2 regions of the Furfurilactobacillus rossiae genome follow, and region 2 is predicted to be linked to the other one. Evidence: riboswitches for the same ligand, from Rfam matches in the RefSeq annotation. Region 2 holds a riboswitch; the other holds the start of a gene.
What was found. Region 2 has a riboswitch for FMN ahead of ribD (bifunctional diaminohydroxyphosphoribosylaminopyrimidine deaminase/5-amino-6-(5-phosphoribosylamino)uracil reductase RibD). Riboswitches for the same ligand answer to the same signal wherever they lie in the genome.

Region 1 (14,883 bases), 1.3 Mb from region 2:
ATAATCAAGTTGATAACCGGACGGTTAAGTTGGCTTCCGCATTTAATTTAGCGGCCACGGCACAGGTTCGCAATCAATTGATTGGCATTTTTGGTGAGGGTAATGTTGTTTTTCGACGAAATCAGACATAAACGTTTAAACTGTCTTCAACAAAATGAAAAACCGGTGTGGGTTTTCATGAATATTTATGAAAACTCATGAAAAGGGCGACAACGACATTTTAAAAGTGTTAAACTAATATCGTATTTAAGGGAACAATAACGTTCTCAAAAAAGCCACTCTGTGGCACAAACTCAAAGGGAGAGATTTTTGTTATGAAAAAAACTAAAATCGTTAGCACGCTTGGACCAGCCAGCTCAGACGTTGATACGATCGTTAAGCTGATTGAAGCAGGCGCCAACGTTTTCCGTTTTAACTTTTCTCACGGAGATCATGAAGAACACCTTGGTCGTTTAAACAACGTCCATGAAGCTGAAAAGATTACTGGCAAGACTGTTGGTATCATGCTTGATACTAAGGGTGCTGAAATCCGGACAACGGTTCAAAAAGATGGCAAGATCGAATACAAGACTGGTGACAAGGTTCGCATCTCAATGGACGACTCCATTGAAGGTACACACGACAAGATTGCCGTTACCTACCCTGGCTTATATGATGATGTTCATGTTGGTGGTCACGTTCTGTTTGACGATGGTTTGATCGACATGAAGATTGACGAAAAAGACGATGCTAACAAAGAATTAGTAACCACTGTTCAAAACAATGGGATGCTTGGTTCTCGTAAAGGTGTTAACGCACCTGGTGTTTCCATCAACTTGCCTGGGATCACTGAAAAGGATTCATCAGACATTCGTTTTGGTTTGGATCATGAAATCAACTTCATCGCCGCTTCATTCGTACGTAAAGCGCAAGATGTTTTGGACATTCGTGCTCTGCTTGAAGAAAAGAACATGCAACATGTTCAAATCTTCCCTAAGATTGAATCTCAAGAAGGTATCGACAACTTCGACGAAATTCTTGAAGTTTCAGATGGTTTGATGGTTGCCCGTGGTGACATGGGTGTTGAAATTCCTGCCGAAAATGTGCCATTGGTACAGAAGGAATTGATCCGTCGTTGTAACGAATTGGGCAAGCCAGTTATCACTGCTACCCAAATGTTGGACTCAATGCAAGAAAACCCACGTCCTACACGTGCTGAAGCATCTGACGTTGCTAACGCCGTATTTGATGGCACTGACGCAACCATGTTATCTGGTGAATCTGCTAACGGTGACTACCCAGTAGAATCTGTTGCAACGATGAACCGGATCGACATCAAGGCTGAAAATGACTTGAGTGTTGATGGACACGCTGTTCACAATTTCGATACTTCAGATGTTACAGAAGCCGTTGCTGCTGCTGTTGCCCGTACTGCAAGTAACTTGCACGTTAAGACAATCGTTGCTGCTACTGCTTCAGGTCACACTGCACGGATGATCAGTAAGTACCGTCCAAACGCCGACATTCTTGCCGTTACGTTTGACGAACGCACTCAACGCGGTTTGATGATCAACTGGGGTGTTTACCCAGTTATCGACACTGCCCCAGCAAGCACTGATGACATGTTCGCATTAGCTAAGAAACGTGTTGTTGAAGAAGGCTTAGCTGAAAAGGGTGACACGATTTTAGTTACTGCCGGTGTACCAGTTGGTACAAAGGGTACAACTAACATCATGCGTGTTATGCGGATCGACTAATTTTAAAAAGTATTCGTTTAAGGCTGCTGACGTTTGTCGGCGGCCTTTTTCTTTCTTAAATTGACGGGTCTTTATAGGCGGATGTCGCTTGCAATCAAGCTTTCTGCTATAATAGACAAAATGAAATTACTGATTTGGAGGCAGCTATGCACGATTTATTAGGCCGTGTGATTGAAACAAAGGTCACTGATCAAAACGAAGATTATTACATTGTTCAATGTGAGGGATTTTCGTTTCAATTTGATAAAAAAGAAGCAGACCATAAACTGGGAATAGGTGCTCAGGTTACTGGATTTGCTTACGAAAATGAAGATCATGATTATCAGATCTCAACGACGATTCCAAAGTCCCAGGTTGGGCACTATGCGTTTGGGACAGTTGTTCGGTCCGCACACGGCCTAGGCGTGTTTGTGGATGTTGGATTGCCCAACAAAGATTTTGTCGTTTCGGTGGACGAATTACCAACGATTGACGGATTGATGCCTCAAAAAGGTGATCGTTTGATGGTTAGCCTTGTTGTCGATGCGAAAAACCGTTTGTGGGCGCATTTAGCTGATTCTGAAATTTTTACTGCTATCAGTCGCCGGGCGACAACTGCAGACAGAAATCATGATTTAACAGCAACAGTATACCGATTAAAACTAGCTGGGACTTTAGTTATAACTGACGATTATTATCTTGGGTTTGTTCATCCTTCTGAGCGTGATCATGAACCACGACTAGGGGAACAAGTACACGGCCGTGTTATTGGTGTGCGTCCTGATGGTGGACTGAACATTTCATTAAAGCCGCGAGCTTATCAGGCAATTAGTGAAGATGCTGCGCAGCTGTTGGCAACGCTTGGACATGAAGCGAGTCATACGTTGCCGTTTACAGATAAAAGTAATCCTGATGCCATCAAGGCGTATTTCGGGATTAGTAAGGGGCAGTTTAAGCGAGCAGTGGGTCATTTACTCAAAGCCCGTTACATTGAACAGAGTGCAGATGGCATTACGTTAACGGAGACCGGTGTTAAAGCAGCAAATGAACAGTGAAAATAAGATTCCAACTTCGATTGTGGATCCGATGGACGACTATTTGACCTATATTAAGGTCGAGCGTGGTTTGTCCAAGAATAGCATCATCAGTTACAAACAGGATATTCAGGCATTTAGCCAGTTTATTGCGGGTCAAGGACTTACTAGCCTTAAACAGGTGGATCGTTACGTGATCCTGAATTACCTGCAAATTGAAGATCAAGCGCACAAAGCCCGTAACACGGTCATCCACAGTGTTTCAAGCCTACGGAAATACTTTTTGTTTTTGACGAGGGACGGGTACGTTGACGAAAATCCAATGTTGAAAATTGATTCACCAAAACGCGCTCGACATTTACCACAAGTTTTGACGGTTGAGGAAGTCGACCGATTATTAGCTGTTCCAGATGTCAGCAAACCACTGGGGATTCGTGATCGTACCTTACTCGAAGTCATGTACGCAACTGGCATGCGAGTCAGTGAAGTGGTTAATTTGACTGGAAACAATTTACATTTAGATCTCGGCTTCATTCAAACTGTTGGTAAGGGCGATAAGGAACGTATCATTCCAATTGGTGATCTTGCGACAGAGTGGCTAACATCGTATATGAACACCGTGCGCCCACAATTGGTCCATGGGCAACCAACAACAGCGATTTTTGTTAATGCTCACGGTCGACAACTTACGCGTCAAGGCGTATGGAAAAACCTAAAAGCGATGGTTAAAAGCGCTGGAATCAAGAAAGATGTGACACCGCATACGTTGCGCCATTCGTTTGCTACACATATTTTGGAAAATGGCGCTGATTTAAGGGTGGTTCAGGAACTGCTGGGCCATGCGGATATTTCAACAACGCAGATTTACACTCATATTTCTAAGCAACGATTAACAGAAGTTTATAAAAAGGCCCATCCGCGAGCATAAGTCAGTTGATAGCAGAATAAAGGAATGTTGGAAAGGAGACGAAGTCAATGCTAGTTAAATACCGTGATGATTATGAAAAAACAACCATGGGCTTACTGTCTTTCTTGCCTGACTTTCACAATATGAAGCATCTAAAAGCAGAGATGGATTGGTATACTGACGGCAGTGGTCGACAAATGTACCTATGGCGAAACAATCATAATCAATTTACTGGTGTCGTGGGCTTTGAATTAGAAGATCAGTTTGTGCTTATCCGATTACTTGTTCTTTCACCTCAAGAACGTAATGATAGTACGAGAAAGGCTATTTTAGATGCCGTAGCAGAATTATTCCCTGAAAAGCGGGTGATGGGCACTATTGCCACTACGCCAATGATTATGCGGTGGAGGAATATTGATGGGCATTAATGCGACAGACACTCGTAAGACATGGCCTGGTCAACGTGCTCATGATCGGGAGGCACAAGTCAATTTAGCACTAGCAAACCAGCCGACGATTAAAATTGCTGACTTTGAAGGACCGTTAGATTTATTATTGCACCTGATTCGCAGCTCAGAGATGGATATTTATGACATTCAAATTTCAGCGATTACGTCGCAATATTTAAAACATTTGCATCAGATGCAAAATATGAAGTTGGATGTAGCAGGCGAATACTTTGTCATGGCGGCGACGCTCATGACGATTAAAAGTAGAATGCTATTGCCTCGGGCGGCTGACGAAGATGAGGATGCTACCGACGATTCGGATCCGCGGTCGGAATTAGTCACGCAATTGCTGGAGTATCGTCGTTATCAACAGGCAGCTGATGAATTGCGTGACAAAGAGCAAGATCGTAAACAACAATTTACTCGCGCTGCGAGCGGTGTGCCAGCGGATGTCCAATTGGGTTCTTTGGTTCCAGGTATTACGGTGGCTGATTTGCAGGCTGCTTTTAAGCATATGTTGGCACAACGACAAATTGCCAAACCTGTTTCTCGAACGGTGTCTGGCGACCAATTTACTATTCGCGAACAGATGCGGGTGATGTTAAATAAATTAGATCGTAAGCGGCCGACCGCTTTTGAGGACTTGTTTTCTGAACAACCGCAAACTGATGAACTTGTGACAACCTTTTTGGCCATGTTGGAACTAGCAAAAATGAATGCTGTCCGGTTCGACCAAAGTGTTGTTAATGGTCCGATTCAGGTTTTTGCCGGTGAACGGAGCAAGGATGATCTAGATAAAGAAGTATTAACGCCATTTGAGGATGAAAAAGAGTCATGACAAATATCGAACAAATTGAAGGACTTCTGTTTATTGCCGGTGACGAAGGCATTTCAGTTGCAGAAATGTCCCATGCAACAGGATTTATGCGCGCGGCAATCAACACGATATTGGATCAGATTGCCAAACGTCATGAAGAAAGTGTGGATGATCCACTCTGTTTGCTAGACAACGATGGTATCTACCGACTGGCTACGAAGAAGGAATTAGCGGGTGTAATTAAACGTTATTTTGAGGCACCGCTAGCGACTAATTTATCGCAAGCCTCATTGGAAGTTCTTGCCATCACTGCTTATCGTCAGCCAGTAACGCGAATCGATATTGATGAGATTCGTGGTGTGTCTAGCACAGCAACGCTGCAAAAATTAGTGCTTCGCAATCTTGTGGAAGCCCACGGGCGCAAAGATGAGCCAGGTCGACCAATTTTATATCGAACAACGAATTATTTTTTAGACTATTTTGGTCTAAATGACATTAGTCAATTGCCACCGTTACCGCAAGCAGAAACGTTAGACGAGGCTCAGGCAGAAACAGGTGATTTGTTCCTGGCGGCTTTTCAAGATCAATTGGCTGGTACAACAGAAGACAAAGAAAAACATGAGGATTAATAATGGCAGAAAGATTACAAAAAGTTATGGCTCGGGCCGGCGTTGCATCGCGGCGTAAGTCTGAAACGCTAATTTCGACAGGACATGTCCAAGTTAATGGGACGGTCATTCGGGAACTAGGCACAAAGGTGACTGCGGATGATGCCATTCAAGTAGATGGTGTTGCGATTCAGCAAGAACAGTTTGTGTACTATTTGTTGTACAAACCGCGCAGTGTTGTATCTACTGCCCACGATGATAAGGGACGTCGAACAGTAGTTGATTTACTGGACGATATTGATGAGCGGATTTATCCGGTTGGCCGTTTGGACTACGATACGTCCGGATTGCTGTTAATGACCAATGACGGTGAACTGGCTAATCAGTTAATGCACCCTAAGTTTAAGGTTGATAAAACGTATGTGGCTAAAGTAAAGGGTGTGCCGACAAACGACGCTTTGGAGAAACTGCGCCATGGTCTTGTTGTTGATGGGCATAAGACATCGCCAGCTAAAAGCAAGCTGATTAGTGTAGATCACCGTAAAAACACGGCCATTGTTCAATTAACAATCCATGAGGGACATAATCATCAAGTTAAAAACATGCTGACCGCGGTTGGCTTTCCAGTAGAAAAGTTGCGACGCGATAGTTATGGTCCTTTGACTCTTGATGGCCTGACTTCTGGTGATTACCGTGAACTGAAATCTGTCGAACTCGAGGCATTACGTGAATCGATTTCAAACAAAAAAGGTTTTCGTCGCTAATCTTTTGTCACATAATTGTCTACCATAAGGAAGATTATGTTGACCATTTTTGGTTATGTGTTAAACTTCACTTGTAAGCAATTACAAATAGAATACTTGGTTCGTCTTCAGGGCAGGGTGAAATTCCCGACCGGCGGTGATAGCCCGCAACTCTCCATCTGATGGGGATTGATATTGGTGAAATTCCAAGGCCGACAGTAAAGTCTGGTATAAAGAAGATTGGCAATTATGAGTCTTATTTTGGTGGATTCAATATGTCTGATCGTGTTCCCTTGAAGGAATATGATGAGGCTTTTTTATTGCCATGCCAAAGAAGATGACCCATCTAAAATGGCACTTAAGGTGAAAAACTGTGACAGTTTCATCGAGGGTGTTTAAGGAGGAGTTTCAGATGGGCAGTACAGCATTACGTCGGATGATCAGCGTAGCCGTGTTAGGCGCAGTTGCAGCGGTCATCATGTTTTTAGAGTTTCCGATTTTACCGGGAGCAACATTTATGAAGCTGGATCTCAGTTTGCTAATTATTTTGCTGGGAACAGTAATTTATGGGTTGGGCGATGGTGCATTGATTGCGCTAATCGCTGTGGTCTTGCATTTATTACTAAAGGGCATCAATCCTTTTAGCTTAATTGGTGATACGATTGCCTTTGTAGCTAATATGGCGTACGTGATTCCGATTTATTGGCTGTTAACACGGTCAGACCGGAAGACCGGCTTTAAATTGTCAGTTGGTATTTCACTGAGTACAGTGCTACTGACAATTATTATGGCATTGCTCAACGCGTTTTTAATGTTTCCGCTATACATGAAGGTTGGTGGCCTACCGCAATCGACAAACATTCCAGCATTGATCTGGACCGTGGTGGTGCCATTCAATCTAATTAAGGGCGTTATTATTGGTATTGCGTTTTGGATTGTTTATTGGCGGATGGCGCCATGGCTAAACCGACAGCATCGTGCCATTAATAATAAATAGTGAATTGAATAAATGAAGCTTGTGACATAAGTTTATTGAGGACGAATAATGTGAGCAAAATCTCGCTCCGAAGTCCTGAGAACGCCGCTTAACCTAAAACTGACCCATTCCCAAAGTTCGGGAATAGGTCAGTTTTCGTTAATGCTCGTTCTCAAATCGGACTTATGTCACAGTTCCTTTCTGTCACTAGTAGTGGGCGGTCTTGTGTTAAACTGACATCACAACATTGTAGGAGGGGTTGGCGTGAATCCAGAACTTTTAATCCGTTTATTATCGGCTTCGCAACCACGACGCCCCAAAGTTATTTTTAATTGTTTGACCGGCAAACGAACGGTGTCAGTGCTCTATTGGGCGCTTCGCTATGATTTGTTGTCATGGCTGAGTGTACTGCCATCGTTACAGTGGGATACTTTTAACGGAGCAGTAAATAAGTTAGTGCGGGAAAAACGAGTGACAGTTCAGTCGGACGGCCAGTTATTGAGCAATGAGGCGCTGGAAAATCATGAACTATCAGAACTCTTTCCCATAAAACAACGACAAATGTACCGTGTTATGCACGTGAAAATCGTGACTGAAACTACTTTATTAGGTATGCAGGCCCTGTCGCATACCATTCATCACGATATGGGCTATTTTCCTGTTAGTGTTAGTGAACGAGCAAGAGTACAAGTGCGGCGCTGGTTCAGAAGCAGTTCATTTGATGAAAATCATTTATGTGAATTAATACAGGCCTTAAATCACTGGTTGGAGACGCTTCCGCCGCGCAACGCAGATGTTTTTTTGAGCCAATTGGCCGGTGAAAAGCATCCAGGATACACTGTTCAACAGCTTTCACAAGCCTTGAACTTGCCGACATGGCAAATTGATTTAATTCAAGCAGCCAACCTAGCTGCATTTGCACAGTTTTGCCAGGCTGATACGCATGGTTGGCGTAATTTATTAAGTCCTTTTATGGATCAGGCATTATCACGACCAGTGAAGCAAACACTTACCGTCGTTCAGCAAGGGACAACAAGGGCCACGATAGCTCAGCAACGAGGATTGAAACCTAGCACAATTAATGAACATTTATTAACTGCTGCGATTTTATTGCCGTTGGATCAATTTCCATATGAAAAATGCGTTGACGAGGCTACTCGTGAAAGTATCGAAAAACGACAGCCAGCCAATATTGATAATTGGCAAGGTACATTAGATGCCACGCCGGATCAGTTTTTTCAGTATCGAATGACACAAATTTGGGAGACAAAGCAAAAATGAGTCGTGAACCGCAGAAAATTGACAATGATATCAAATTACCACGTCATGTTAGACCAGATGATCCACGTTTAAAATTATCAGAGACTGCCGTTGATTTAGCGCGTGATCGACAAGCTGTATTGCATACTCATTTTGGCCTTAAGAAGTTTCGACCTGGACAGGCAGAAGCCATTGACAGTTTGCAACAAGGACGAAATGTCCTAGCCATTCTACCGACCGGAAGTGGCAAAACATTAATTTATGAACTGACAACTTATTTGATAAACCGTCCGTGTTTAATTGTGTCGCCACTGTTATCGTTGATGCAAGATCAAGTGGGACGACTGAATCAGCGCGGTGAACGGCGGGCAGTGGCACTAAACTCCTTGCTTACCAAGCCGGAAAAAGACAGCATCTTAAGTAGACTACAACAATACCGATTTATTTTTATCTCACCAGAGATGCTTCAAAATGAGGGTGTAATGACGGCAGTTCGGCATTGCAATATTGGTCTGCTCGTTATTGATGAGGCTCATTGCATCTCGACTTGGGGGCCAGACTTTCGACCTGCCTATTTGAGCTTGGGCGATGTTCGTAGTCAATTGGACAATCCGTTAACATGTGCGTTGACAGCCACTGCTGATGCGCATGTTCAAGCCGATATTTTGACACAGCTACATTTAAGATCAAGCGCTGAAAGAAATTCGTCGATGAATACCGTTACCGATGATCAACAGAACGTTCAAGTCATCAGACAGTCGGTAAATCGTCCCAACATTTTTCTAGTGATGCGTTCAGTTACTTCGCGAAAGGAGAAGGCTACCGAACTTATGGGCCTGATGGCAGAGATTGTTAAGCCTGGAATTATTTATTTTTCAAGTAAGGCACAAGCGGATGAATGGGCGCAACGGTTAAACGATGCTGGTTATCCCGCAGCCAGCTACCATGCCGGCTTAGATGCGCAAACGCGATATACGGTACAACAACAATTTATGGCAGACCAATTGCAAATTGTTTGTGCAACGAGTGCGTTTGGAATGGGCATTGATAAAGATAACATTCGTTTTGTCATTCACTATCATTTACCAAGCAACTTAAATGATTACGTACAAGAAATTGGACGAGCCGGTCGTGATGGGCAACAAAGTATTGCAATCTGTCTCATTGCGCCTGGTGACGAACAATTACCGGCTGATTTGGCAACGCTTCCGCTGCCAAATGATCATCAAGTCAGAACCTTTTATGAGACCAAACGGCCAACGCTACAAACGGATATGGATCAATTACTTGACTATTACAAAAAGCATCATTTTAGCGAACAACAACTGATAGATCGGTTCAGCGCGCTTCGTCAAGAGCGGCAACTTGCATTGCGCAAATTCATTAACTTTACGCGATCTCCTGATTGTTTGCGAAAAAAATTATTGACTGACTTTAATGAATCTTCAGTCCCACATGACCACAATTGCTGTGCGCCTATTGGAACGGAATTTTCATTGTCAAAATTGGGATTGGCACAGGATCAGCATGAATTGAAAACGACAATGAAAATTCCTGGCTGGCGTCAGCAATTTGAGGCACTTTTTAGCGAAAACTTTACTAATTCCAATGTTTGAATATGCTAGTATGTTAGACAGTGATAGGAAACAGGGAGGAAACGTCATGAGTCAAAATAACGACCCTCAAGGACAAAAGCCTTGGGACAAAAAGTTTTCGGAGGATAACGGTGAAGTATCTCGTACAGCTAATCGCAAGCGTAACAGCCATAATTCATTAATTACAGCATTGCTTGTCCTGGTTATCATTGCGTTAGCCGCAGTACCAACCTGGTATTACCTGGCTCACATGAATACATTCAATCATCCTCAGAGCGCGGCCGTGTCGGTCTCCTCATCTAAGAAAAAAACGAGTAGTTCATCTGTAAAAAAAAAGACAGTCTCAAGCAAGTCATCTTCTGTGAGCTCAGTTAGTGACACCACGAGTTCGACTGATACAACATCCGTCAGTAGTGTCACAGATGACAGTAGTTCTGTAGCCACGACACAATCCAGCGATAATACTGTTAGCTCAGATGACACCAGTTCGTCTTCAAGCCAAAGTAGTTCTAGTAGCTCAGATAGTGGCAATAAATATGTCACAGTCGAAGCTGGTCAGGGTTTGTACCGTGTCGCAGTTAATAACGGATTGTCTTTGCAGCAACTGTTAACACTAAATGGACTTTCAAGTTCGTCACAAGTTGCACCAGGACAGAAGCTGCGTGTTAAATAACAATGAAATTAAACTAAGAAATGTCTCATTTTAGTAATAACCTAAACTGAGACATTTTTTTGTGTTTCAACATTCGGTATAATGATAAGGTTCGAGAATGTGTATAGGAGAGGACAAGCATGAATGATTCTGCTGTAAATGGCATTCAGATTGCCATTGATGGCCCGGCTTCAGCTGGGAAAAGTACGGTTGCTAAACTCGTGGCCGCCAAATATGGATACGTTTATCTTGACACAGGTGCAATGTATCGGGCGATTACATGGGTCGCACTGCAACAGAATGTTCAACTAAATGATGAACTCGCTGTAATGGCCGTTGTCGATAAGACACCGATTCATTTTGCGGCTGGTTCGCCGGATCAACTCGTTTTTGCAGGTGATCAGGATGTCACAAAGGCAATCCGTAGTGAGAACGTTACTAATAATGTCTCAACAGTAGCTGCATTACCGCAAGTGCGGGCTGCCTTAACTGCGCAAATGCAAAAGATTGCTGCGGCAGGTGGTATTGTAATGGATGGCCGTGATATTGGCACAACGGTCTTGCCTCATGCCCAAGTAAAAATTTTCTTGGTTGCCAGCGTTAAGGAACGTGCACAGCGACGTTATTTGGAAAATCAGAGTAAGGGCATTGAGGTTTCACTTGAGACATTGGAAGATGAAATTCAGGCTCGTGATTACAAAGATTCTCATCGGGAGACGTCACCATTGGTTCAGGCCAAGGATGCTCAACGTTTAGATACGACTTCACTGTCGGTTAAGCAAGTGGTCGAACAAATTTCAAAGACCGTTGATCAATATTTAAATCATCAAGGTTAGGCTTATTACTGGTATTTCGTCGGTAATTCGATTATTATGTTAAATAGATATTGTCACTAGGAGGATTTTTTGATGAGCGAAAGCGAAGACAACAAAGAATTATTAGATGCGTTAAATAACGCAGGCCAAGTAAACATTGGCGATGTCGTTAAGGGTGAAGTATTGGCCCTTGACGAAGACCGACAAGCAATTGTTGGTATCGGCGACACCGGGGTTGAAGGTGTCGTACCAGTAAAGGAATTAACTTCTGATTCAGATTCATTAAAAGTTGGCGACGTCCTGGACTTAGTTGTCATTTCACGAATTGGCAACGATAAAGAAGGCGGCAGTTACCTGTTATCACAACGTCGTTTGGAAGCCCGCAAGGCTTGGGACAACATTGAAAAGGAATACCAAAGCGGCGACAATTTGGATGCTACTGTTACACAAGTGGTCAAGGGTGGCTTAGTTGTTGATGCTGGTGTTCGTGGATTTGTTCCCGCATCGATGGTTTCTGATCACTACGTTGAAGATTTAAACCAATTCAAGGGTCAAAAATTAACGTTTAAGATTGTGGAAATCGAACCAAGCGAAAACCGGTTGATTTTGTCTCACCGTGCCATTGTTGAAGCAGAAAACAAGGCAAAGCGTGAAGAATTATTTGCAACTCTTGTCGCTGGAGACGTTGTCGAAGGTACAGTTGCACGTATGACTGACTTTGGTGCATTCGTTGACCTTGGTGGTGTGGATGGTTTAGTTCACGTTTCCGAAATCTCATACGAGCATGTTAATAAGCCAAGTGATGTCTTAAAGGTTGGCCAACAAATCAAGGTTAAGGTATTGAATGTTGACCCTGATCGTCAACGGATTTCATTATCCTTGAAGCAAACACAACCTGGTCCTTGGGATGACATCGAAGAAAAGGCTCCGGTTGGTGCCGTTCTTGATGGAACTGTTCGTCGTTTGACTGACTTCGGTGCATTTGTTGAAGTGTTCTCAGGTGTTGAAGGTTTAGTTCACATTTCACAAATCTCTCACGAACACATTGCTACGCCAAATGATGTGTTGAAGGTTGGACAAGATGTTAAGGTTAAGGTTCTGAATGTTGATCCTGAACAACAACGTCTCGGTTTATCCATCAAGGCATTGGAAGAAAAGCCAGCCAGTGAAAATAACCACGAAGAACACGAAGATCGTGGTGCTTCCCGTAATGATGTTCAAAATTACTCAAGCGATGATGATGGTGGTTTCACCATTGGTGATTTGACTGGTAACGATTTAAACAAATAGGTTGAATTAAGCTACCATGGATTCCTCCGTTTTGGGGGAATCTTTTTTTATGGTAATGCGATGCGATGTCTTCTAGCGGGCGGATTGTTGCGAAATATGTGACAATTGCGTACACTAGGACACGATATTGAACAAGAACAGGAGGAAAGCTATGGCTAATCCAACAGTGGCCATTGTTGGCCGACCAAACGTCGGGAAATCCACTATTTTTAACCGTTTAGTTGGTGATCGAATTTCCATTGTGGAAGATACGCCGGGGGTTACCCGTGATCGTATTTATTCATCTGCCGAGTGGCTCGGTCGTCACTTTAATTTGATTGATACTGGTGGGATCGATCTGTCAGATCAACCGTTTAGTGTGCAAATCACCGAACAGGCAGAAATTGCGATTGATGAAGCTGACGTAATCGTCTTTTTGGCGAGTGCGGTAGAAGGTGTCACCGACGAGGACGAACAGGTCGCAAAGATTTTATACAGAGCTGATAAGCCGGTCTTATTAGCCGTAAACAAGGCCGATAATCCAGAACAACGTCAACAAATTTATGATTTTTATACACTTGGATTTGGCGATCCATACCCAATTTCCGGTGCTCATGGGACTGGTTTGGGTGATTTATTGGATGCGGTGGTTAAAGAATTTCCAACCGATGCAGCTAACGATGAGGATGACAGTATCCGTTTCAGTTTGATTGGTCGGCCTAATGTCGGTAAATCATCCATTGTTAATGCTTTGTTAGGCGAAGATCGGGTCATCGTTTCGGATGTTTCCGGTACTACTCGTGATGCCGTTAACACGAAGTTTACAGATCCCGATGGCGATGAGTTTACCATGGTTGACACCGCTGGGCTTCGTAAACGTGGCAAAGTTTATGAAAACACAGAACGGTATTCTGTCATGCGTGCGATGAGTGCAATTGATAAGAGTGACGTTGTGCTGGTCGTTTTGAATGCTGAAGAAGGTATTCGCGAACAGGATAAGCACGTTGCCGGGTACGCACACGAAGCTGGCCGGGCAATTATCATCGTTGTTAACAAATGGGATACGCTGACCAAGGACGATTACACGATGGCTAATTTTGAAGCAGAGATTCGTGACCAGTTCCAATATTTGGACTATGCACCGATCGTGTACGTGTCTGCAAAGATGCACCAACGTTTGGACAAGTTACCAGCTTTAATTAAGCAAGTTAACGAGAACCATCGCAAACGAATTAAGTCTTCGACGTTAAATGACGTGATTACTGACGCAATTGCAACAACACCAACACCGACACAAAACGGGCGTCGGTTACGTGTCTATTACGTCACCCAAGTTGCAATTCAGCCACCGACATTTGTCTTCTTTGTTAATGATCCGGAGCTGATGCATTTCTCATATCAGCGTTTTTTGGAGAATCAAATTCGTAAGGCGTTCGACTTTACGGGGACACCAATTCACCTAATTCCGCGTCAAAGAAAGTAGTTGCATCAGTCAAATTAGAACGATTCAATCACTTTCATTATAAAAATAGCCAGAAACACTGATTTAACAAGGGAAAATGCACTTTTTTGCTTGTTCAAACGATGTCTGTGTGGTAAATTGAATGTTGAAATGATGCGGTTGACCGTTATTGTTTCGCCGTTTCTGGACCACTCAGAGATGGCTACTAGATGTTTACATAATTAAACGTCTAAGCCCAAATCCGGAGGTGAAATCTCACATGGCAAACAAGGCACAATTAGTTAACGATGTTGCAGCAGCAACTGGTTTAACCAAGAAATCAGCAACCGAGGCTGTTGATGCAGTTTTTGACTCAGTTCAAAAGAGCTTAGCTAAGGGCGACAAGGTGCAATTGATCGGCTTTGGTAACTTCGAAGTACGTTCACGCGCTGCTCGTAAGGGCCGTAACCCACAAACTGGGCAAGAAATCGAAATCCCAGCAAGCAAGGTACCTGCATTCAAGCCAGGTAAAGCTTTAAAGGATGCCGTTAAGTAATTTATTACTTGATGGATGAGGACTCGGAGAAATCTGGGTCCTTTTT
Region 2 (14,883 bases):
AGCTATTGCAGCTAAAGGTGAACAGCAGGAACCGAGTGCTTTTTATAAAGCTGCGCTAGCTGACAAAGAAAATTGGCGCTCTTGGCAAGATAGTTTCAAAGATGATGAAGAAGTACCACTTCGGCCAGAACCAGTCTTTAATGTGTTGAACCAAACGGCTAGTGATAAAGCTGTCTTTGCTGTTGATGTTGGTAACGTCAACATCAATTTTGAACGTTTAGTTGATATTCACGGCGATCAAAAATGGACGACTTCCGGTCAATACGCAACCATGGGTTATGGTTTGCCGGCTGCGATTGCTGCGAAAATCAATTACCCGCACCGCGATGTATACAGTCTGAGCGGTGACGGTGCGTTTGCCATGCTGATGGAAGAAATCCTGACTCAGGTCAAGTATCATCTGAATATTGTGAACATCGTCTTCAGCAATGAAACGCTAGGCTTTATCGAAGCTGAACAAAAAGACGACAGTAATCAGCCACTCTCTGGTGTTGATCTGCCAGCAACAGATTGGGCCGCTATTGCCCGTGGGATGGGTGCAGAGGCTTATACCGTTAAGACATTGGACGATTTCAAACAAGCCATGGCCGCCGCAAAACAGGCAAGTGCGCCAGTGGTCATTGATGTGAAATTTACCCATGAAATGCCACTAACAACGCAACACATGTTCCTTGATCCGAGTTTCCAGCCTAAGGACAAGGTAGATGCCTTCGTCGAAAAGTATCAGGCTCAGGCATTAAAGCCGTTTAGTTACTTTTTGAAACAAGCTTCTGGAGACAACGGAAACGAAGCCGATGCATCGACGGGCGCTTCTGAAGACACGGAGGAGGAAACACCAGTGGAAGCTGACCCACAATCAGGTGATATCGACGCGTCTACTGGAGCCTCGGAAGAAGATTAATTGCTAATATAAAATTTAGTTTGTTCGCTAACCGACAAATGCAAGATTGAATTTCAGCAAACACAAAATGCCATGTGATAAAGTCGCCACAAAAAGTGGGGATGATGCACATGGCATTTTTGTTTAATTGGGCCGAAGTTGAGCCAGACGAATACGCAATGACAACGACTGATGGCAGTATTGTTGACCTTGGTGAACGGAACTATCTGCGGATTGATGGCGAAGGGGATGAAAGTAGTGCCGAATTCATGCGTGATGCGGCAATTTTGCTAGCGTTGGGGAAATTCCTGTCAACTGCACCGACACATGGGATTCCCATTGCAACCTTTCGTAAATTTGTACACTACCCGTTGATGGTGAACTGGTACGGCACTTTGCACGATGACCATGAACGCTACCAGATGCGAATGAAACAACCCAATTTTATGCCTGCAGATGCTGTGATTGCTGCTATCAATCAACTAAGGGAAAGTATGCCAATGATTGGTGATGTTACTTATGAACGGTTCAAAGAGGGGCTGGAAGCACAGGTTAGCCAAATCGGTCTAGTTACACCAGCATTGGTTGAAAAACTGCAAATGTTTATCGGCAATAGCCCATTTGTTATTGATCATGGCGATGACTGGCACCGAGAACTGTACTTAAACGACGTGACGGCGTTGCCACGATCACAGTGGCAAATTATTTTGCGCCAGCAGATTAGCGTTGCTGATCCAGTAGCGGCGCGCAATTACCCCATCGTCATAAATTGAGTCATCATAATTTGTGCGTTGACAATTAATTTGAAAACTAATATCTTTATGCCAGTTGAATAAATCATTTCTTCGGGGCAGGGTGAAATTCCCGACCGACGGTGACAACAAGGTGTCGTTTGACAGCTTGTTGAAGTCCGTGACCCGCGCAAGCGGTTGATGCAGTGTGAATCTGCAACCGACAGTACAGTCTGGATGGGAGAAGAAATTGGTGATGATCATTTGTGGCCGACCAGTTAATTATGCAGTACGTTTTTTAAATTGGTGCAGTCTCACAACAATCATCGTTACAAACGTTGATGGAATGCTTTCATCAGGGTTTGTTTACCTAGGCAAATTTACCGCCCCGTGAATTTTTATATTCGCGGGGCGTTTTTTTGTAGAGTGATGCCGAAGCTCGGGAAGAACCGAGCAATTTTCAATACATTTAAAAACGGGGTGGTTGGATGATACAGTCGGACTATATGGCGCAAGCGATTGCTGCAGCACGTTTGGGCGCTGGTTTAACGTATCGGAACCCACTGGTGGGTGCTGTGATTGTGAAAAACGATCGCGTACTGGCTGTGGGACATCACGTTGGCTTTGGTCATGCCCATGCTGAAGTTGACGCGTATCAACATGTAACACACCCCGAAGATGTGATTGGTTCAACGATGTATGTCACTTTGGAACCATGCAGTCATTATGGCAAAACACCACCGTGTGCACACCAATTGGTGAAGTGGGGTGTCAAAGAAGTTTATGTTGCGCAACAGGACCCGAATCCCTTAGTTGGCGGGAAAGGCATTGCCTATTTGCGTGAGCATGGGGTTCAGATTCATGTGGGCCTGATGGAAACGGTCGCTCGGCAATTGAATCGTGCCTACAACTTTTACTATGAGTATCAACGACCGTTGGTGACTGTCAAAGTTGCTCAAAGTTTGGATGGTAAATTGTCATTGAACGATGGCAAACGGACTTATTTGACTGATATAGTAGCCAATGCGGACGTTGATCACTTACGCGCAACACAGCAGGCAATTTTGATCGGCAGTCAAACGGCAATCGATGATGATCCACGTTTGCTGGTCAAAGGAAGGGTAGCCTACCCACCTGTTCGTGTTCTTTTGGATCGCAGAAATCGAGTATCTCATACATCACGTTTGTGGCAAACGAATGAGGCGCCCCTATGGCACTTTGTGACAGGGAAAGAGTCGACAAAAGGCATTGAAGACAAAGATACACGGCGAACCTTTAAAACGTCGGAGTGGTCAATTGACAAGGTTATTCAAACGTTATCGGATCAAGGTGTTCAATCTGTGTTAGTCGAAGGCGGCGCTCATATCCATGATGCTTTTCTTCGTGCTGGATTGGTCGATCAGCTTATTATTTATCAAGTTCCGGAAATCTTTGGTGGTCGGTCACTGGCATCCTTCGCCAGTCGTGCGGATTCAATGCGAATGAGATTTACCCCAGTGACGATAGAAAGCTGTGGGAATGCCACTAAAATGACATTCATCCGGCCATCACTGGCGGCAGATTGGGGGCTGGACTGATGTTTACTGGAATTATTGGTGGTCTTGGTAAGATCACACAAATTCATCGTCAGGGCCATACCCTAATGCTAGAAATCACGATACCGTCGAATATTAGAACGGGTCTGCAGCTGGGCGACAGTTTGTCAGTAAACGGCGTTTGTCTGACGGCGACATCGGTGAGTGACTCAAACGTAACCCTTGACGTAATGCCGGAAACATTCAAACGAACGACGCTGTCCTCAATGAACATTGGGCAACCTGTCAATCTTGAACGAGCGCTTCCTGCAGATGGCCGATTTGACGGTCATATCGTGCAGGGACACGTGGATGGCGTCGGCCGCATTATTCGAGAATGGCAGGATGAAAACGCACGGTTTGTTCAGATTCGATTGCCACAAGCGTTAGCTAATCAAGTGGTGACCAAAGGTGCAATTGCCGTTGATGGCACCAGTCTGACGGTTGTGAAGGCAATGGCCAACTGGTTCACTGTCAGTCTTATCCCGCAAACACAGTCCGCTACTATCCTTGCGATTAAACGGACGGGTGCTGAGGTGAATATTGAAATCGACGTCATTTATCGCTACTTACAGAACATGAAGGGAGACCAAGCATATGGCAACGCTTACTGAAAAAATGACAACGGCACTGACGGCCTTGAAGCATGGCAAACTGATTCTAGTGGTCGATGATGCCAACCGAGAAGCCGAAGGGGACTTGATTGGACTTGCCTCGCTAGCAACGCCAGATTCAGTTAACACAATGACGAAGGATGGTCGCGGTTTGATTTGCGTGCCTATGACAGCCACAAAAGCTGAGCAGTTAAACCTGACTTTGATGACTACGGAAAACACAGAACATTTTCATACTGCGTTCACGGTTAGCGTGGATGAACGTCACACGAGCACCGGTATTTCAGCATATGAACGCGCAACGACAATCCGCCGCTTGGGTCAGGTTGACGCGGCTGAGGCTGACTTTGAACGACCAGGACACATTTTCCCATTGATTGCACGGGAAGGTGGTGTGCTGGTTCGGCGTGGACATACAGAGGCGGCAGTCGACTTGGCCCGTCTGGCAGGCGAGGAGCCAGCAACTGCGTATATTTGTGAAACATTAACCACTGACGGTCATATGCGACGTTTGCCAGAACTAAAACAGTTAGCGACGAAGTTAGGAATTCCGTTGATCACAATCGATGACTTGACTCAATACCGTTACTTGATTAATGACAGGGCAGTCACGGCTGATGTACAGGTTAAGTTACCCACGCAGTATGGCAAGTTTACATTAACCGATTATGAGAGTGCGACGGATCAACGTTTGCAGTTACTCCTTCATTCAACTTCGGCGAGTGCAAGTGATGTTCCGTTAGTACGTTTGCACTCGGAGTGTTTTACAGGGGATGTGCTGGGTTCCAAACGTTGTGACTGCGGTCAACAACTTGCTACGGCGATGACTAAAATCGGCGCGGAAGGTGGCTATTTGTTGTACTTACGCCAAGAGGGTCGCGGGATTGGACTGAAAAACAAACTGCGCGCCTATCAGTTACAAGAACAGGGGCTCGATACTGTAGAGGCAAACGAACATCTTGGCTTTGAACCAGATGAGCGTGACTACGGGATTGCCGCAGCCATGTTACATGATCAGGGTGTCGACAGAATTCGTTTGATGACCAATAATCCAGATAAAATTGCTGGTCTACAAAAATATGGCATCGAAGTGGTTGAACGTGTGCCACTTGAAGTGCCTGTGTACGCCGAGGATCACGATTATTTAAGAACAAAGCAGTTTAAATTTCATCATGCTTTACATGTTGATTAAACGGTGGATAAATTCATAAGAACTATTAATAGTGGAGGATAAGAAAATGACAGTTTTTGCAGGAGAGTACTTAGCACATCCAGGTAAAATTGCGATTGTCGTCAGCCGTTTTAACGAGGCGGTGACAGGCAAACTACTGGGTGGCGCGCAAGATATGCTACACCGGCATGAAGTAAACGATGATAACATTGACGTTGTCTGGGTACCAGGTGCGTTTGAAATTTCAGGGATGGTCAGGCAATTACTAGCAACAAATCGTTACGCAGGGGTAGTTACACTTGGTGCGGTGATTCGTGGCGAAACTAGCCATTATGATTATGTCTGTAACGAAGTGGCCAAGGGCGTGGGTCAATTGGCCTTGAACAGTGACGTACCAGTCGTCTTCGGTGTATTAACAACGGATACCTTAGAGCAGGCGCAACAACGGGCTGGTGGCAAGGCCGGTAACAAGGGGAGCGACGTAGCAGCGGATATTCTTGAGCTAATTGATCTGCATAAGCAATTAGCCAATGCTTAGGTGATCTACTGTCCGCATGTAGATACAAAAAATCACGAGCCAACAGAACTCGTGATTTACATAGATAATTATTCAGCTTGGCTTAATGCGTCCACAATATCCGTTTCAAACTTCTCAGGCTTTGTCTGTGGTGCATAGCGTTTGATGACCTGGCCGTCGCGACCTACTAAAAACTTGGTAAAGTTCCATTTTATTCGACCATGACCAGCAGCGTCCTTTAAATAGGTGAATAACGGATCTTCATCGTCACCATTCACAGTAACACGCTTTGTCATCGGAAAGGTTACGCCATAGTGAACTTGGCAGAAATCATCCGTTTCCTCATCCGTCGCTAGTTCTTGGTGGAATTGATTCGACGGCAGGCCAAGAACATTGAAACCCTGATCATGATACTGTTTGTACAGGCTTTCTAAGCCTTCCAGTTGTGGCGCAAAACCGCATTTGCTAGCAGTGTTTACAATCAAGAGAACTTGACCGCGATAGTTGTCTAATGGGATGGTTTGGCCGCTCATTTCAGTTTCCGAAAAATCATAGATTGATGCCATTAAATATGCTCCTTTCTAGTTGCTTGATATTGTTACACCATTGCTTGTGGTTATTGTGCGTCAATTTCATAAATAATGCGAGAATCGAGATTTTCCGATTTCGAGGATGGCACGGGACGTTTCACGTGAAACGGAGAAAATGGAAGTACTCTTCCAAAATCAAGAATTAGCCAAACATGGAAATATACTTCCATTCCTCGAAAGGTAAATCATAGAAAAAAGCCATCCAGAGGGGGATGGCTTTGAAGTGAACCCACAAGTTTGGACAACTAAATTAAGCTACTAACTGATTGGCAAGTTCTCGGTATTGTACTGGTGACTTGCCTTTTAGCTTGGTCCTGATTCTACGGTTATTATAAAACTCAATCCATTCAGTCATCGCTTGCGCGAGACTCTCTGGATTTTCGAAGTGTTCATCCATCATCTCTGCTTTCATGAGATGAAAGAATGATTCCATGGCGGCGTTATCTAAGCAAGTCGCCTTACGGGACATACTCTGAAAGGTATGATGAGTTTTAAGCGTTTTTTGCCACTGCTTATGTTGGTACTGAAATCCTTGATCTGTGTGTACCGTTGTTCGATAAGGAAGCTCAGGTAGTCCATCTAATGCTTCTTTTAGTGGCTTCAACGCAAACTCAAGAGTTGGATGTGCGCTAATGTTAAATGCCAAAATTTCACCCGAAAATAAATCCATGATGGGCTCTAAATAGATTCGTTCACTTTGACTCATCTGACCGTATCGAAATTCACTAACGTCGGCGACAAGTTTTTGATATGGTCGATCTGTCTTGAATCGCCGGTGTAACTTGTTTTTGGCGATTCTACCAACAACTCCTTTGTATGAGTTATATTTACGAGTTTGCTTATTAAAGGCCTGACATGTCCAGCCTTGTTCCTTCATAATTCGGAGGACGCGTTTGTGATTAACTTTAAATCCCTGTTCATGCATAACTAACGTTATGCGACGGTAACCGTATTTTTGAGTATACTTGGCATCTGTTTGGCGAATTTCATCAATGGCTTGGATAACCTGGTCATCATCATATTTTCGTCCCTGGCTGTGCTTAGTGTAATAGTACGTGCTACGTGGTATCTTAACGGCTTTGAGGATAAAACTAATCGACGTTTTGAAGACTCGCCTCAGATCATCAATTAAGGTCACGGTTTCGCGTGAGCTGATTTTTCGTGATCTAAGGCATCGAGTTTTTTTAGGAATTCATTCTCGATTCTTAACATCTTATTTTCTTGCTTGAGTTGCTTTAACTCATCTTTATCGTGGCGTGCTTGAATTTGTGCTGTTGTGGGTTTGGTTACTTTTTTATGCTTATGCTTAGCCATAGTCTTTGGATCTCCTCTCACTCTATTTAGGCCACTGAGTCCCTTTAAATCAAACTTTCTTTGCCATTTCCAGATAGTACTTGGTGAAGAGAGATTGAAGTGTAGTGCTGTTTCTGAAAGCGAAGCTTGGTGCTGTTGTTTCCAGTTTAATACTTCTATCTTGAACTCACTAGAGTATTCCAAGTTCATAGGTCTCGGTTTTAATCCTGCAATGCCAAAACGATTAAAGCGATGAACCCATAGGAGAATCGTTTCATTGTTGGCAATATGGTATTTTCTGGCCAATTGAATGGAACTAATACCCGTTAAATATTGTGTCACAATAGAAATTCGTAACTCTAAATTAAATTTAGTCATAATAAATCCCCCGAGATTGTTGTCCAATCTCGGGGGTTCACTTCACTTTTTTTCTATGAAACCTCATTCTTTACGTTTACGCATGCCGAAAATTGCTGAAACAATCAACACCAGAATTACCGCTCCAATAATGGACGGGAAGACTGCCATGCCAGCAAGCATTGGGCCCCAGTGACCGAAGATCATTTGACCCAGCCACGCTCCGACCAGACCGGCAATAATGTTACCAATGATGCCGGCTGGCAAATCACGATTTGTGATCATCCCAGCAACAACACCGATTAATCCACCAACAATAAGCGACCATAACCATCCAAACATAAGCAAGCTCCTTTCTTATGAAAGCAATAAGGTTTTGCGTTGATTTAACGTTATCAAGAAATGATGAATAGCTCAATTTTTATGCCTAAAATAATTCGCATTTGTGGTACATTTACACTTGTGCTACATTCACAGATGTGATATAGTATTTATCGAAGGGAGGTTACCGAGAATGTCATGAAAATTGATGTGAAGACGTATTTGGTCGAGCATGACTTGACCATCTATGAGGTGGCTAAGCGTAGTGGCTACGGGTATACCACCTTACACAAGTCGTTTAATAAACGACAAACAGATGCGACCCCGTTGAATATTAGGGATCTAGATGCATTGGCGCGTGCACAGCACGTTCAAATGTGGGAAATCCTAAGGGATCTGGAGTCACATTATATGAACTAACCTTTAAAGAGCTTTGAACTGAAGCATTAGTACAGAGGAGGAAATTAAATATGGCACAACAAAACTTTTCTAACGATCCGTTTGGCAACAACATGGACGATATTTTTAATCAATTAATGGGTAACATGAATGGGATTAACTCAGAATCACGTTATCTAGTTAATGGTCGCGAGATGACACCGGAAGAATTTGCAGAATACCGAAAAAATGGTCGTTTGGCAGCGTCTGAACAAGGGCGTAGCAAACAGGCGGCTCAAAGCGGAAAGAAGCAAGGCATTCTGGAAAAACTGGGTCGTAACTTAACTCAGGAAGCTCGCGACGGCAAGCTGGACCCGGTGATTGGCCGGAATAAGGAAATTCAGGAAACAGCCGAAATTTTAAGCCGTCGTACTAAGAACAATCCTATTCTTGTTGGAGATGCTGGGGTTGGTAAAACGGCCGTCGTTGAAGGACTGGCACAAGCAATTGTGAATGGCGATGTGCCAGCAGCCATCAAGGACAAGCAGATTTGGTCAATTGATCTATCTTCATTAGAAGCAGGTACACAATATCGTGGTAGCTTCGAAGAAAATATTCAAAACCTGATCAAAGAAGTTAAAAAAGCTGGCAATGTCATCCTATTCTTCGACGAAATTCACCAGATTTTAGGCACTGGTTCAACTGGTGGTGAAGATGGTGGCAAAGGCATGGCCGACATCATCAAGCCAGCACTGAGCCGTGGTGAATTGACGGTCATTGGTGCAACTACACAAGACGAATATAGAAACACCATCATGAAGAACGCAGCACTTGCTCGCCGATTCAATGACGTTACGGTTAATGCGCCTAGTGCAGAAGATACCGTGGCGATTCTGAAAGGGATTCGCAAGTTGTATCAGGACCACCACAACGTTGACTTGCCTGACGAGGTTCTGAAGGCCGCTGTTGATTACGCGGTTCAGTACATTCCACAACGCTCGTTGCCTGACAAGGCGATTGACTTGCTGGACATGACAGCTGCACACTTGGCTGCACAGCATCCAGTTACTGACAAAGTTAGTTTGGAAGCACAATTGAAGCAGGCTGAACAAGACAAACAGGCTGCCGCTGATAAGGAAGACTTTGAAGCCGCTGGTAAGGCAAAAGCCAAAGTCGATGCGTTAACCAAACAGTTGAAAGATGGCGGTCACGAAGAACGCCCAGTCGCAACTGTCAATGATGTCGCCGCCGCTGTTGAACGGTTGACTGGAATTCCGGTTTCACAAATGGGCGCCAGCGATATTGAACGGTTGAAGACCATTAACAAACGCCTTAAGGGTAAGGTCATCGGTCAGGATGAAGCGGTTGACATGGTTGCTCGGGCAATCCGTCGTAACCGTGCCGGCTTTGACGAAGGCAATCGTCCAATTGGGAGCTTCTTGTTTGTCGGCCCAACCGGTGTCGGAAAGACGGAATTGGCTAAGCAACTCGCGCTCGACATGTTTGGTAACAAGAATGCGATTATCCGTTTGGACATGAGTGAATATACGGATACCACCGCTGTTTCCAAACTAATTGGGACGACTGCTGGTTACGTTGGTTATGAAGACAACGCCAATACGTTGACGGAAAAAGTTCGTCGTAACCCATACTCCATCGTGTTACTTGATGAAATTGAAAAGGCTAACCCACAAGTGTTAACCCTGTTACTGCAAGTCATGGATGATGGCCGTTTGACAGACGGTCAAGGAAATGTGGTCGACTTTAAGAACACCATTATCATTGCCACATCTAACGCCGGCTTTGGTAACGAGAGCTTGAGTACCGATGAGAATCAGAACAAGAGCTTGATGGACAAGTTGGCACCATACTTCCGTCCAGAATTTTTGAACCGGTTCAACGGAATCGTCGAATTCAGTCATCTAACTAAAGATGACTTAGGTCAAATTGTGGACCTGATGATCGATGACGTTAACCAAACGTTGGCTAAGAAGCAAATCACCTTGAAGGTAACGGATGATGCCAAAGCTTGGTTAATCGATCAAGGGTACGATGAAGCGATGGGCGCACGTCCATTACGTCGGGTTATCGAACAACAAATTCGTGACCGTGTCACTGACTTCTACTTGGATCACTTGGATGCCAAACATCTGGAAGCAGATTTGGTTGACGGTGAAATCAAGATCAAGGATTTGGACAAAGACGGCGTTACCGAATAGTGTTTGAACGCATAAAGACCCAGTGCCGCATGCTGACACTGGGTCTTTAGTACATATATATTTTCTTGCAGTGCTATGGTCGTCTGCCGTTGCGGCAACCAGAGACGCCGTTCCATGAGGACCGGACTCAACCCGCTAAGACCGCGGTTTTCGTCTTCGATTTTGAGCCGAAGTTCCGTCTCAAAAGTCGTCCCACACTACTAAACGACCAAAAGCGTGCCATTAAGTAGCGTCGACACGGAACTATGTCTCTGGTTGCCTCCACTACCACATGCTTATGGATATAGGATTAACTTGTCCTCAGGATTGCACCAAGGTATTTACAATAGTTTAGAGTTTCGTTACAACTATTTTTTGAGGGACGAGTATACGAAATTAGATTTCTGGTAAAAATTGATACACAGGACAAAGGAGAAACAAATAACAATGAAGACAGAACTGGAAGGTTTCAGGGTCAAGTCAGATAAACACGCAGAAGCCCAGGAATGGTTGAAATTTCTGGCAGATAATCGGCAAGCGTTCTTGGCAACCTTACCCGCAGAAAAGATGTTAGTAGAATCAGTCTTTTCGACAATGATTGGCAATGATCTGTATCTGTGCTGGTATTCTATTCAGGGCGATAATCCAAGGCCGGTTGAGGATTCTGAGAGTGAGCTGGACAAACGGCATGTCGCATATTGGGAGGACTGTATTGATGAAAGTGTGCCATCGTTGAAGTTTGATCATGTAGTGAACTATGTTCCGGAAGAGTTGACGAAGAAGATGGCAGCGCTGTATGAGAATTAAAGTTTGATTGTTGCTAGTGCGTGCATGACGTCCACGGCGTTTTGCATTTGCGTGTCATCGAAGGGTGCCAGCGCTTTAGCGTAAAGGTCACGCTCCGTTTGGTGCATGTCGGCGTGCAGTTTAGCAATTAGTTGACCAAGGTCGGTTACGGAAACGTAAACGGCCTTTTTATTATCTGCTTGGTGAAAACGCGTCAATAGTTCTGCTGACGCCAGCTTTTTAACGTAGCGTGAAAGCATTCCTTGTGAGAAGGGAACTTTGCCGACCAAATCTTGATAAGCCAGTGTTCGTTCAGGCGCTTCAGTCACAAAACTGAGGATTTGCATTTCCGAGTGTGTCATCTGCATTTTACGAAGTTTAGTAGCAACTTGATCAGTCAGTTGATCTTGAAAATGATCAATGGATGTTTGCCAGAAGGCTTTTTTAAAGTCTTCATGAACATCATTTAAATCGTGGATAGATTGGTATATTTGCTGCATTTGCGAGTTAGTCATGCAATGTCTCCTAAAATAAATTACCGGTAATCTATTGTATTTTAATATCAAATGGTTATACTCAATTATAAATTACTGGTAATTAATAATCAAAAAGAAAGTTGGCAATAATATGAAAGCAGCAGTTGTAAATGATTTTAAAGAGGCACCAAAAGTTAGCGTAATCGAGACGCCGAAGCCAGCCGCAAACGAGCAGACGGTCCATGTGCTCGCTGCCGCAGTGTATCCCCGTGTACGTTCACAAGCAAATGGCACGCATTACACAAGCACCGGCGAATTACCGTTTGTACCAGGACTAGATGGTGTTGGGCAAACGGAGGCGGGCCAGACAGGTTACTTTATCACGTCAAATGCCAAATATGGCGCACTGGCTGAGAAAACAGTGATTGATCACCACCGTTTTATTCCCTTGGGTAATGATATTGATGCAGCAAGAGTTGCAGCGGGGATGAATCCAGCAATGTCCGCTTGGATGTCAATTAAGGTTCGCGTGGGGGATTTGACGGGCAAAAAAGTCATGATTTTAGGCGCAACCGGAGCAGCTGGGCAGATGGCCGTTCAAATTAGTCGTTATCTCGGCGCAAGCGAAGTTATTGGTGTGGGCCGTAATCAAACAAAACTGGCAGCATTATCTGAACTAGGCGCAACACAGACGATTTCGCTTCGAGATGATCAGGAATCATTAAGAGTTGCGTTTACAGCAGCTGCCGACGTGGATGTTGTGTTGGATTATTTATGGGGCACCGCAGCATCCACAGCGATGAAAGTGATGTTACCGGCTCGCCAGAACCACAGTCAACAATTGCTATGGATTGAAATTGGCAGTATGAGCGGCGCCGATATGGTGCTCCCAAGCGCTGCACTCAGATCCGTAAACTTGAATTTAGTAGGTAGTGGTCAAGGTAGCATTAATGCTAGACAATATTTAGCGGAACTGCCTGAATTGGCGCAGTTAATCAGCGCTGATCAATTCAAGATTGCCTCGACAACGATGCCTTTAACAGAGTTAAATGAAACCAATTGGAATGATGTCACAAAACGTGTTGTTTATACGATGGACTAGTTAGTTTGAATGGGTAGCAATGATGCTATTTACTTGATATTTGATTAGAAAGGTCAGTGTGTTGTCTTCTTTGTCTTATATGATGTGTTAAAAATTATAGCGATATTTTCAAGATACATTCCTGCGTAAATGTAGTGTAGTCAGGCAGAAACAGAGTTCCGTGAAGGTAATACTTAATGGTATGGTCTTGACCATTTAGTATTACAGGACGAGCTTGAAGACGGTGGTTTTGCGGCTTCAAGTCGAGTGCGAAGACCGTGTACTTCGGGCTGAGACCGGTCTCACGGAACGGCGTTTCAGCCTGACGAAACGACAGTTTAATTCGTTTGCAAAACACTTATCTGAAGAATAAATGAGGAGAATGTCACATCAACGCTGGTGTGGCATTTTTTATCGTGCAAAGCTGGCATCACCACTTAATTGACACACTGAAGGTAAACGGCTATATTGACCTTTGTAAAGCTAGGTTAAACGTTTACCTAAAAAGGAGATTTCTTCATGAAAACTTTTGATAGCAGTTGGTTTCGACTCGATGATAAGGTGGCAATCGTGACTGGTGGTGCTTCAGGACTAGGCGCATTTTATACGCAAGCGTTACTCAAGTCTGGTGCCAAGGTACTGGTTGTTAGCCGCTCACAAAAGGGCTGGCCAGAACTTAAAAATTTTGCCACTGATAATCAGGCGGATATTGCGTTCATTCAGTGTGATATTACTGAGACTGATGCCCCGCAACGAATCATGGACGCTGTTCAATCTACGTTTGGAAAACTCGACATTTTGATTAATAATGCTGGCCTACAGCGACGTGCTACCTGGGACAAATTCACGGACGAAGATTGGCGCGCCGTAATCGATGTGAACTTAAACGCCCTCTATTACTTGTCACACGCGGCGGCTAAACAGATGGCCCCGCAACATCATGGCAAGATTATTAACGTCGCATCTATGCAATCGTTTAGAGCGGGTAAGTTTATTTTTCCGTATACCGCTAGCAAACACGGTGTTGTTGGTTTGACCAAGGCGTATGCCGATGCGCTCGCACCCGATAACATTCAGGTTAATGCCATTGCCCCTGGCTACATCGATACGCCAATGACGAAAGCACTACAGGACGACCCGGAACGGAACACAGAAATTTTAGCGCACATTCCGGCTGGTCACTGGGCGGATCCGCGGGAGTTAATGGGAACCATCGTGTTTCTCGGCAGTGAAGCATCTAACTACATTACTGGTGCGACGATTCCAGTCGACGGTGGGTATCTCTTGCGATAGAAAGGAAGACTTTATGACAAAACGAGTTGTTGTACCGGAAAATTGGCAGCAGTCCGGCAAGGATTATTTAACTGAGCATGGGATGAGCCTCATTGAGGTGCCAAACGAACATGCAGACACGTTACGTCAATTAGGTGATCGTGTTGACGGCATCGTTTATATGCTTGATCCATTTACAGAGGACTTATATCCAGCATTGCCAAACCTTAAAGTAATCGCGCGACATGGCGTTGGTTACGACAATATTGATCCGCAGGTAGCTACAAAGCATGGTGTATATGTCACTATTACGCCGCAAGCGAACGCATCGACGGTGGCCGAAACAACCTTAGCGGATATTTTGGCCGTATCGAAGAACCTGTTTCAGGATTCTCAACATATGCGCCAGGGCGACTTTAATTATCCGCAAACCCACCGAGGCTTTGACCTGGAAGGCAAAACGCTGGGAATATTTGGATTTGGTCGGATCGGTCAGCTCGTGGCGCAAAAGGCGAGTGCTTTGGGGATGACAATTTTGTATACCAATCGGCACCCACGTGAAACAACGTTTGCTAAGCAAGTGACCTTTGATGAACTATTGCAAAAATCTGATATCGTGACTTTACATGCGGCTGTGACGTCTG

Region 1: linked by a shared signal. The riboswitch ahead of LROSL1_RS07030 (ECF transporter S component) and the one ahead of ribD (bifunctional diaminohydroxyphosphoribosylaminopyrimidine deaminase/5-amino-6-(5-phosphoribosylamino)uracil reductase RibD) in region 2 are both predicted to bind FMN.

The regions. Positions count from the first base shown of each region.
Region 1 covers NZ_CP040586.1:1,463,610-1,478,492, reverse strand. The annotation lists gene dnaE (DNA polymerase III subunit alpha) at 1-131, shown strand, start outside; partial or broken gene pyk (pyruvate kinase) at 315-1,730, shown strand; gene LROSL1_RS07060 (CvfB family protein) at 1,883-2,770, shown strand; gene xerD (site-specific tyrosine recombinase XerD) at 2,760-3,677, shown strand; gene LROSL1_RS07050 (hypothetical protein) at 3,725-4,084, shown strand; gene LROSL1_RS07045 (segregation and condensation protein A) at 4,074-4,943, shown strand; gene scpB (SMC-Scp complex subunit ScpB) at 4,940-5,551, shown strand; gene LROSL1_RS07035 (pseudouridine synthase) at 5,554-6,294, shown strand; FMN riboswitch at 6,394-6,518, shown strand; gene LROSL1_RS07030 (ECF transporter S component) at 6,686-7,270, shown strand; gene LROSL1_RS07025 (helix-turn-helix domain-containing protein) at 7,514-8,530, shown strand; gene LROSL1_RS07020 (RecQ family ATP-dependent DNA helicase) at 8,527-10,125, shown strand; gene LROSL1_RS07015 (LysM peptidoglycan-binding domain-containing protein) at 10,172-10,777, shown strand; gene cmk ((d)CMP kinase) at 10,897-11,592, shown strand; gene rpsA (30S ribosomal protein S1) at 11,665-12,861, shown strand; gene der (ribosome biogenesis GTPase Der) at 13,013-14,323, shown strand; gene LROSL1_RS06995 (HU family DNA-binding protein) at 14,562-14,837, shown strand.
Region 2 covers NZ_CP040586.1:144,347-159,229, forward strand. The annotation lists gene spxB (pyruvate oxidase) at 1-901, shown strand, start outside; gene LROSL1_RS00760 (hypothetical protein) at 1,012-1,653, shown strand; FMN riboswitch at 1,718-1,864, shown strand; gene ribD (bifunctional diaminohydroxyphosphoribosylaminopyrimidine deaminase/5-amino-6-(5-phosphoribosylamino)uracil reductase RibD) at 2,100-3,188, shown strand; gene LROSL1_RS00770 (riboflavin synthase) at 3,188-3,799, shown strand; gene ribA (GTP cyclohydrolase II) at 3,783-4,991, shown strand; gene ribH (6,7-dimethyl-8-ribityllumazine synthase) at 5,038-5,508, shown strand; gene LROSL1_RS00785 (glutathione peroxidase) at 5,577-6,053, opposite strand; gene LROSL1_RS00790 (IS3 family transposase) at 6,328-7,215, opposite strand; gene LROSL1_RS00795 (helix-turn-helix domain-containing protein) at 7,212-7,748, opposite strand; gene LROSL1_RS00800 (GlsB/YeaQ/YmgE family stress response membrane protein) at 7,812-8,069, opposite strand; gene LROSL1_RS00805 (helix-turn-helix domain-containing protein) at 8,247-8,468, shown strand; gene LROSL1_RS00810 (ATP-dependent Clp protease ATP-binding subunit) at 8,519-10,645, shown strand; gene LROSL1_RS00815 (DUF6176 family protein) at 11,072-11,431, shown strand; gene LROSL1_RS00820 (MarR family winged helix-turn-helix transcriptional regulator) at 11,428-11,925, opposite strand; gene LROSL1_RS00825 (quinone oxidoreductase family protein) at 12,038-12,988, shown strand; gene LROSL1_RS00830 (glucose 1-dehydrogenase) at 13,487-14,260, shown strand; gene LROSL1_RS00835 (phosphoglycerate dehydrogenase) at 14,274-14,883, shown strand, end outside.